DNA from 4 places in the Streptomyces sp. Ac-502 genome. Region 2 is predicted to be linked to each of the others. Evidence: riboswitches for the same ligand, from Rfam matches in the RefSeq annotation. Region 2 holds a riboswitch; each other region holds the start of a gene.

Region 1 (2,192 bases), 1.1 Mb from region 2:
CTGGACGGTCGACACGTGCGCGCCCTCCGGGATGGCGGGCGGGGCGACCTCTTGCAGCACGGTGAGCGCGGTCTTCCATGCCTCCGAGTGGGGCTGCTCGTCGGTACCGGGCATGGCGGGTCCTCCCTCTGGAGTGCCGGTAGCGGCAAGGCTGCCGCACCGGTGAACGGTGCCGCCCTGGAACGCGGTGCCGCCCCGGTGTACGGCAGCGGACCTCGGAGGGCGGAGGGCGGACGGGACGGCGGCGCACGGTACGACCGGGGGTGCCCCATTGTTCAGACCCCCGCCATGCCCGGTGAGCGCCGATCCGGACACATCAAGGGGACGCATCACGAGGGCACGTCGCAGGGGCACATCACGGGAGCCCGTCGCAGGGACACGTCGAGGGTGCCGTACGGAGGCCCGGGCCCGCCCACCGCCGCACCCCCTCTCCACCACCCGTGTCTCATCTCACGTACCACCATGTGAACAGGGGTGTCCGTACCGGGCATGACCGATCTACGCTGTCGCGTGCAACTGGTTCGCCCTGCCCGCCAGGCAGACGCGTCGTAAGAGGGAACCCGGTGGGAATCCGGGACTGCCCCGCAGCGGTGAGCGGGAACGACCGCCGTCATACGCACTGGATCCGGGCCGCGGATCCGGGAAGCGACGGCCAGTAGGTGCCCGCCGGACGACGTTCCGGCAGGCGTGCCCGCAAGTCCGAAGACCTGCCCGTTGCCCGCGTGCGTCCATGCGTGCGCGGCCTTCCGGTGACCTCGAGGGCGGGTCGGCGACCACAGCAGACGGGCATGGGTGCCGTTCGGCGCCGCGTGACCCGTCGGGTGCGTCATTCCTTCGCGTTCTCGTCCCGTCACCGAGCTCGGAAGAAGATCACGCTCGCGAAGGAGAGTTCCGTGACAGCGAAGCCCGCAGCCGCGGCAGCACGGGCCACCGTGTACGGCTACCCCCGCCAGGGACAGCACCGGGAACTGAAGAAGGCCGTCGAGGGGTACTGGAAGGGCCGCGTCACCGCGGACGCCCTCCAGGAGACCGCGCGGGACCTGCGCCGGTCGAACTGGCAGCAGCTGGCCGACGCCGGCCTCCACGAGGTGCCGACCGGTGACTTCTCGTACTACGACCACGTACTGGACACCAGCGTCATGGTCGGAGCTGTCCCGGAACGGCACCGCGCCGCCGTCGAGGCCGACGCCCTGGACGGCTACTTCGCGATGGCACGCGGCACACAGGACGTGGCGCCACTGGAGATGACCAAGTGGTTCGACACGAACTACCACTACCTCGTACCCGAGTTGGGGCCCGACACGGTCTTCGCCACCGACTCCGCCAAGCAGGTCGGCGAGGTGCGGGAGGCGCTCGCGCTCGGCCACACGCCGCGCCCGGTCCTCGTCGGACCGGTCACCTACCTCCTGCTGTCCAAGCCGGCCCCCGGTGTCGCCACCGACTTCGACCCGCTGACCCTGCTCGACCGGCTTCTGCCCGTCTACGCGGAGGTGCTGGCGGACCTGCGTGCGGCCGGTGCCGAGTGGGCGCAGCTGGACGAGCCCGCTCTGGTCCAGGACCGCACCCCGGCCGACCTCAACGCCGCCGAGCGTGCCTACCGCGTCCTCGGCGCCCTTACCGACCGCCCGAAGCTGCTGGTGGCCTCGTACTTCGACCAGCTCGGCGAGGCTCTGCCGGTGCTCGCCAAGGCCCCTGTCGACGGTCTCGCGCTGGACTTCACCGAGGCCGCGGCGGGCAACCTGGACGCGCTCGCCGCCGCGGGCGGCCTGCCGGGCAAGCGGCTGGTCGCCGGTGTCGTCAACGGCCGCAACATCTGGATCAACGACTACGAGAAGTCACTGGCCACGCTCGGTACGCTGCTGGGCCTGGCCGAGCGGGTCGACGTGGCCGCCTCCTGCTCCCTGCTGCACGTCCCGCTGGACGCCACCGCCGAACGGGACATCGACCCGCAGGTCCTGCGCTGGCTCGCGTTCGCCCGGCAGAAGACCGCCGAGATCGCCACGCTCGCCCGCGGCCTCGCGCAGGGCACCCACACCATCGCCGCCGAACTGGCCGCCAACCGCGCCGACCTGGCGTCCCGCGCCGGTTCCGCGATCACCCACGACCCCGCCGTACGGGCCCGTACCGCCGCCGTCACCGACGCCGACGGCCGCCGCTTGGCGCCGTACGGGGAGCGGACCGTCGCCCAGCGG
Region 2 (2,192 bases):
CGGCTGGCGGATCATCCGCACGATGGGCAAGGGCATCACCGACATCCAGCCGCCGCAGGGCTTCGCCGCCCAGACCGGCGCCGCGGCCACCATCCTGGCCTCCTCCCACCTCGGCTTCGCGCTCTCCACCACCCAGGTCTGCTCCGGTGCGGTCATGGGCTCCGGCCTGGGCCGCAAGGGCGGCGTGGTGCACTGGTCCACGGCGGGCCGGATGGCCGCCGCCTGGGGTCTGACGCTGCCGGCCGCCGGTCTGGTCGCCGCGGGCGCCGCGCTCCTGGCGGACCAGGGCGACTGGGGCATCGCGACCGTCGCCGTGCTGGCGCTCGCCGTCTGCGGCGCGATCTGGGTGGCCTCCCGGCGCAAGCCGGTGGACCACACCAACGTCAACGAGGGCCCGGCCGCCGAGCCCGCCGGTGTCGTCACCGCCGCCTTGCAGGCCGTCTCCCCGCCTCCCGCGGGCCCGGTCGCGGCGGGCGCGGCCGCCATCCCGGCCCCCGCCGTGGCCGGGGCCCGGATCGCGGACCCGGTCGGTGCCGCCCCGGTGATCGCCGCCCCGGTGGCCGCCCACCCGCACGAGAAGCGCGCCGGGCGCCGTGCCAAGGCCGGCTCGGCCGCCGGCTGACCCGGCCGCACGGCTCCCACGAAGGAACGAGAACGCAATGAGCATCGACTGGGCAGCTCTCGGCCAGGTCTTCGGCGTCACGCTGTTCGTGACGGTCGGGATCGTGGGCCTGTTCACCCTCGGCATCGTCGGCACGTCCCGTAAGCCGCGGCAGGAGGGCGCGCCGGTGACCGCCGGCGGGCCCGCCGGCTCCGGCGGGGCGGCGCGGGCCGGGGCGTACGCCTGCTTCGCGCTGTGCGCCGCGGCCGTGGCGTACGGGATCTACCTGATCGTCGCCGCCTGAGCCGCGGCACGACACGGCACCACCGCGTCCGGTGGCCGCGGCGTCCCCGCCACGGCCACCGGACGTCTGTGTTCTGGGACACAGGCAGCGCCACCACCCCGCACCGCAGGTCAAGCGTGAGTTGACGGGCTTGGCGGAGCGTGGTGGACTGCCGGAGCCAATCGGCGACAGATGAGGAAGTCCGGTGAGAATCCGGCGCGGTCCCGCCACTGTCACCGGGGAGCGCCCCTCCACCAAGGGCCACGGTCCGCGTCCCGCGACGCAGGTTCCCGTACGGACTGGAAGGCCGGGGGAAGCGCCGATCCGGGGAGCCAGGAGACTCTTGTCGCCGTACCCGTCGAGCCAGGGCGCGGACCCTGAGTGAGGACCTACCGCCATGCCCGGCCGCAGTGCGCAATCTGCTGGACGTACCCCCACGCCATCCCTCCGAGGCGCGACGGCGGTCTGATCCGATGCGTGCCGAACACGCCGGCTACGCGTGCGGCGCGGCCCTCGGTTTCCTCGGCGACCTGGTCGTGGGCGACCCCCGGCGCGGCCACCCCGTGGCCGCTTTCGGGCGGGCCGCGGCCGCCGTGGAACACCGTCTGTGGCGCGACCACCGCGGGACCGGCGCCCTGCACACCGCGCTGCTCGCGGGCGGTACCGCCGCCGGTGCCGCGCTGCTCGACCGCGCCGTACGCCGCTCCCCCGCCGCCTTCCCCGCCTCCGTCGCGCTGACCGCCGCCGCCACCTGGGCCGTCCTGGGCGGCACCTCGCTGGGCCGCGAGGCGCGGGCCGTCGGCGGCGCGCTCGCGGCGGGCGACCTGGACGTGGCGCGCGAGCGGCTGCCGCATCTGTGCGGGCGCGACCCGCAGGCCCTGGACGGGCAGCAGATGGCGCGCGCGGTGGTCGAGTCCGTCGCCGAGAACACCTCGGACGCGGTGGTCGGCGCCCTGGTCTGGGGCGCGGTCGCCGGTGTGCCGGGGCTGCTGGCCTTCCGGGCCGTGAACACGCTGGACGCGATGGTGGGGCACAAGTCGCCGCGCCACCGCCGCTTCGGCTGGGCTTCGGCCCGCCTCGACGACGTGGCCGGTTACCCCGGCTCCCGGCTGACCGCCGCGTTGGCGGTGCTGGCCGGGCCGGACCGGCGGGGCGCGCTGCGCGCCTGGCGGCAGGACGGTCCGTCCCACCCGAGCCCCAACGCGGGCCCGGTGGAGGCCGCTTTCGCGGGCGCGCTGGGCGTACGGCTGGGCGGCACCCTGGCGTACGGCGGCCGGGTCGAGCACCGGCCGGTGCTCAACGGCGACG
Region 3 (2,192 bases), 3.2 Mb from region 2:
CCGGTGCCCGGCGCCCACCAGCATCCGCGTCACGTGCGGCACCATCAGCCCGACGAAACCGATCGCCCCGCTGACCGCCACCACCGCGCCGGTGACGGCCGCGGTGACCGCGAACAGCTCCCGGCGCAGCCGCCCGGGGTCCACACCGAGCGCGGCGGCCGACTCGTCGCCCATGGCCAGCGCGTTCAGGCGGCCCGCGGAGAGCATCAGGTACAGCAGCGCCCCGGCCACCGCCACCGCGGCGACCGGCAGCGAGCCCCAGCCCGCCCCGCTGAGGCTGCCGAGCAGCCACATCATGGCGGACCGCGCCGCCTCGCCCCGGTCGGCGGCGAAGACCATCAGCGTGGAGAGGGCGGAGAAGCCGTAGTACATGGCGGAGCCGGTCAGGACCAGGCGCAGCGGGGTCAGGCCGTGCGCGCTGCGGGCCGCCGCGTAGACCAGCACCATGGCCAGCAGTGCCGAGCCGAAGGCGGCGGTGGACAGGGCCCAGACGCCGAGCGCGCCGAGCGAGCCGAAGAGCAGGACGGCGTTGGCGCCGACCGCGGCGCCGGAGGAGATGCCGAGCACGAAGGGGTCGGCGAGGGCGTTGCGCACCAGGGCCTGGACGGCCACACCGATGGCGGACAGCCCGGCGCCGACGACGGCGGCCAGGAGCGTGCGCGGGAAGCGCAGCTCCCACACGATGGTGTAGGCGGAGACCTCGTCGGAGGTGATGGTGCCGCCGCTCAGCCCGGCGCCGAGATGGCGCAGCACCTCGCCCCAGCCGACGCCGGAGGCGCCGAGGCCGACACCGCACACCAGGGACGCGAGCAGGACGAGGGCGAGCCCGGCGACCAGCGGCACGGTGGGCAGCGGCGAGCCGGTACGGGGCCGGTCGCCGTCGGGCCCGACGGGGGCGGAGGCGGGGGCGGCGGTACGGGCTGGGGCGGCCAAGGGGCGTACGCCTTCGGCTCGGGCCGCGTCCGTACGGTCCGGGGTGACGCCGCGTGGCGCGAGGCCCGCGGCGGTGTCCCCTCGCAGTCCACGGCGAGTTGATCAGGAACCGGCGCCCCCGCGGGTGATCGGGCTGGCGGAACGCGTGTTCCGCACACCGTTGCGGGTCAGCGCCGGACTCTCACCGGACTTCCCCGCGGGGCGCTCTGCGACTGTCTGTACTGATGAGCGGACCTGTGGAGGTCCGGCTCGGCTACTTGAAGAAGGCGATGCCGTCGTCCGGCAGGTCCTTGATGTCCTTGGCCCACTCGCGCGGGTCGACGACCTTCTTCAGGTGCGCCGACATGTACGGGCGCAGCGGCACCTCGGGGGTGGCCTTCTCGCCGACCCACATCAGGTCGCTGTTCACGTACCCGTACAGGCGCTTGCCGCCGGTGTACGGGCCGGAGGCCGCGGTCCGCGCCACGGCGTCGGTGGCCAGGTCGATCTGCGGCTTCTGGTCGGCCAGCTCGCCGTACCAGACCTCCGCGACGCCGCCGTCGCGGATCATCACGATCTCGACCTTGCGGTCCTTGTCGATGCGCCAGTAGCCGGACTCGGTCTCCAGCGGAGCGACCTTCTTGCCCTCGCCGTCGAGCACCCAGCTGTGCGAGGTGTATTCGAGGAAGTCACGGCCGTCGTGCGTGAAGGTGACCTCCTGGCCGAAGTTGCACTTCTCGGAGCCGGGGAAGTCGGCGACGCCGGCGCCCTCCCAGTTGCCGAGCAGGAAGGCGAGGGGCACGAGGGCCGGGTTCAGGTCGGACGGGATCTCGATCATCAGCTCAGGCGATCTGTGTCGGGGGAAGTCTGGTGTGTTCGGTGGGTCTAGCGCTGGCCCTGGTACAGCTTCTTCCAGGTCAGCCCGGCGAAGGCGACGACGCCGACGGCGACCAGGACGAGCAGGGTGGTGAAGACTGCCTCAAGCACGAGCGCGCTCCTCGGACGGAGTGAGGTGTTACGGACCGGAAGCGAGTCTAGTCGGCGTGCTCGGTGGCGGCGCTGTGAGGTCGGTCCCGCCGGGCGCCCGGGTGCCTGACGCCCCCGGGAGACCCGGCGCCGCCGGTTCAGCTCAGGAGATGCTGCTGGAGGGCGACGGACTGGTAGAAGGCCGTCGGTACGGTGCCGCCGGGGCGGGAGTGGACGACCAGGGCGATGGTGTCGCCGGCGGACAGGTAGGCGTACCGCACCGAGAGAGCGCCTTCGGAACCCGTCTCCTTGTA
Region 4 (2,192 bases), 900 kb from region 2:
CCCCACACCTCGCCGGGCGGTACGTGCACCGACCCGATCGCCATCCCCGCCGTGGCGGAGACCAGCAGCAGCACGCCGAGGACGACGAGGGTGACGGCGAAGGACCGGCGGCGCGGCGGCGCCTCGTGCCGGTGCTCGCGGACGACCGCCGTCCCGGCGGCGGCGGTCACCGGAACCGCTCGGGGTGCAGGGCGCGGGCCAGCTCCTGCACCGCGTACGGCGGCCGCACCCCCACCAGGGTCGCGGTCAGCGGCAGGACGACGAACCGTTTGTTCTTGACAGCGGGCACGTCGGCGAGAGCGGGCTGCGACAGCAGGAACTTCTTCTTCTGCTCGACGCTCCCGGCCCCCGCGTAGTCGTAGATCGCGATGACCTCGGGCTTCCGGTCGACGACCTGCTCCCAGGACGCGTCACCGAAGACCTTGTCCAGGTCGGCGAACACATTGCGGCCGCCCGCGAGCTGGATGATCTCGGTGCCGAGGCTCTTGCCGCCGGCGGTGAAGGCCGCCTTGTCGCCGCTGTCGTACACGAAGACCGGTACGGCCGGGGCGCCCTTGACCGCTCGGGCGGCCCGGTCCACCCGCCCCTTGAGGCCGGCGGCCAGCTCGTCGGCCCGTTCCCGTATGCCGAAGATGCTGCCGACGGTGCGGACCTCGTCGTACGCGTCCTGCATGGACACCTGCTTCTTCCCGCAGTACTCGCGGTTGAGGTAGGTGTTGATCCCGGCATCGGCGAACGCCTTGCGCGAGCGGCCCTCGTTCTCGGCGAAGGCGCTGGCGTACCCGCCGTAGACGAGGTCCGGATCGGCTTCCAGAACGGTCTCGAAGGACGGTTCCTTCTTCGCCAGCTGCGGCAGCGCCTTGTAGTCCGCGCGCAGCTCCGGCAGGACGGCCGAGTCGGGGAAGGCGGTGCCGATCATGCGGTCCTTGAGCCCCAGCGCCAGCATCAGTTCGGCGGGGTGCTGGTGGATGGTGAGGACCCGGGAGGGCGGCTTCCGGTAGGTGGTACGGATGCCGCAGTTGTCGATGGTGACCGGGAAACCTTTCGCCGCGGTGGCCGCGGGCCCCGCGTCGTCCGCGGTGCCCCGCGATGTGCCGCAGCCGCCCAGCAGGACGGCGGACAGGGCGAGGGCCACCGCCGGTGCCGTGGCGCGCCGCAACCGGCGCCGCCGGGCGGTGGGGGAGAAAGAGGGGGACGGGTCGTGCCGTCGTACACGTAAAGCCTCCTGCGGAGTCCGCGCTCCTCGGAACGGGCCCGCGACAGGCCAGTGTCCTGACTCCCGGATCGACGCTCCCCCGGCCTTCCCGCGCCGCGCGCGGTGGCCCGATCTGCCTGATGAAGGGTCACTCCCCGGTCACAGTGGCGGGACCGCGCCGGACTCGCACCGGCTTCCTGTCTCCCGTCGCGGTGATGACCAGGTGATATTACGGTCGGTCGGACCGGGGGCAAAGGGCGCGCGTACGGTTCCGCGCGCCGCCTACGATGTGCGGGCGCCGGGCCCGCCGTGCGGCCCGGCGCCCCGGTCACGCCGCGCGGACCGCCCGCAGCACCAGCCGCTCGGCGTCCTGGTCGTACGGGCGGCCGTCGAAGCCGCCGAAGATCTCGACCTCCTGGAAGCCGGCCTCCCCGGCCATCCGCCGCAACTCCACGGCGCTGTAGACGAACCAGACCAGGCTGGTACGCGTCACCCGGTCGCCCCGTACGAGCACCCAGTCGCTGCGCAGCCGCGCCCAGTCGTCCAGCACCGTGTCGGTCTGCACCAGCAGGTCGGCACCGCGCTGCACCACCTTCGGCGGTGTGACCTTACGGGCCAGCAGTTCCTTTCCGGCCATGTCCAGAAGCAGGGTCCCGCCGGGCGCCAGGCAGTCGTGCATCGTGCGCAGCACACGGGCGTTGTCGGCGGGGTCCTCGAAATAGCCGAACGACGTGAACAGGTTGAGGGCGACGTCGAAGGCCCCGGGCTCGACGAACTCCCGCATGTCGGCCTGGACGTACCGGGCGGTGACCCCGGCGTCGGCGGCCCGCTTCCGGGCGCGGTCCAGCATCACCGGGCTGCGGTCGACACCCGTCACGCCGAAGCCCCGGCGGGCGAGCGGAACGGTGAACACCCCCGGACCGCAGCACAGGTCCAGCACCCGGGCCCCGGCCGGGAAGGACAGCAGGGGAGAGGTGTCGAGCAGCTCCTCGGCCTG

The links. A riboswitch is a leader RNA that binds a small molecule or an ion and turns the genes downstream of it on or off. The one in region 2 is predicted to bind cobalamin.
Region 1: another riboswitch for cobalamin. It lies ahead of metE (5-methyltetrahydropteroyltriglutamate--homocysteine S-methyltransferase); the one in region 2 lies ahead of ACEXOX_RS13135 (cobalamin biosynthesis protein).
Region 3: another riboswitch for cobalamin. It lies ahead of ACEXOX_RS27610 (FecCD family ABC transporter permease); the one in region 2 lies ahead of ACEXOX_RS13135 (cobalamin biosynthesis protein).
Region 4: another riboswitch for cobalamin. It lies ahead of ACEXOX_RS09060 (ABC transporter substrate-binding protein); the one in region 2 lies ahead of ACEXOX_RS13135 (cobalamin biosynthesis protein).

What each region holds. Positions count from the first base shown of each region.
Region 1 covers NZ_JBHFFO010000001.1:1,816,317-1,818,508, forward strand. The annotation lists gene ACEXOX_RS08115 (cupin domain-containing protein) at 1-114, opposite strand, end outside; cobalamin riboswitch at 501-730, shown strand; gene metE (5-methyltetrahydropteroyltriglutamate--homocysteine S-methyltransferase) at 894-2,192, shown strand, end outside.
Region 2 covers NZ_JBHFFO010000001.1:2,907,411-2,909,602, forward strand. The annotation lists gene ACEXOX_RS13125 (anion permease) at 1-622, shown strand, start outside; gene ACEXOX_RS13130 (hypothetical protein) at 660-905, shown strand; cobalamin riboswitch at 1,077-1,227, shown strand; gene ACEXOX_RS13135 (cobalamin biosynthesis protein) at 1,358-2,192, shown strand, end outside.
Region 3 covers NZ_JBHFFO010000001.1:6,069,904-6,072,095, forward strand. The annotation lists gene ACEXOX_RS27610 (FecCD family ABC transporter permease) at 1-933, opposite strand, end outside; cobalamin riboswitch at 1,035-1,159, opposite strand; gene ACEXOX_RS27615 (FABP family protein) at 1,187-1,750, opposite strand; gene ACEXOX_RS27620 (hypothetical protein) at 2,037-2,192, opposite strand, start outside.
Region 4 covers NZ_JBHFFO010000001.1:2,006,991-2,009,182, reverse strand. The annotation lists gene ACEXOX_RS09065 (FecCD family ABC transporter permease) at 1-170, opposite strand, end outside; gene ACEXOX_RS09060 (ABC transporter substrate-binding protein) at 167-1,135, opposite strand; cobalamin riboswitch at 1,245-1,434, opposite strand; gene ACEXOX_RS09055 (class I SAM-dependent methyltransferase) at 1,524-2,192, opposite strand, start outside.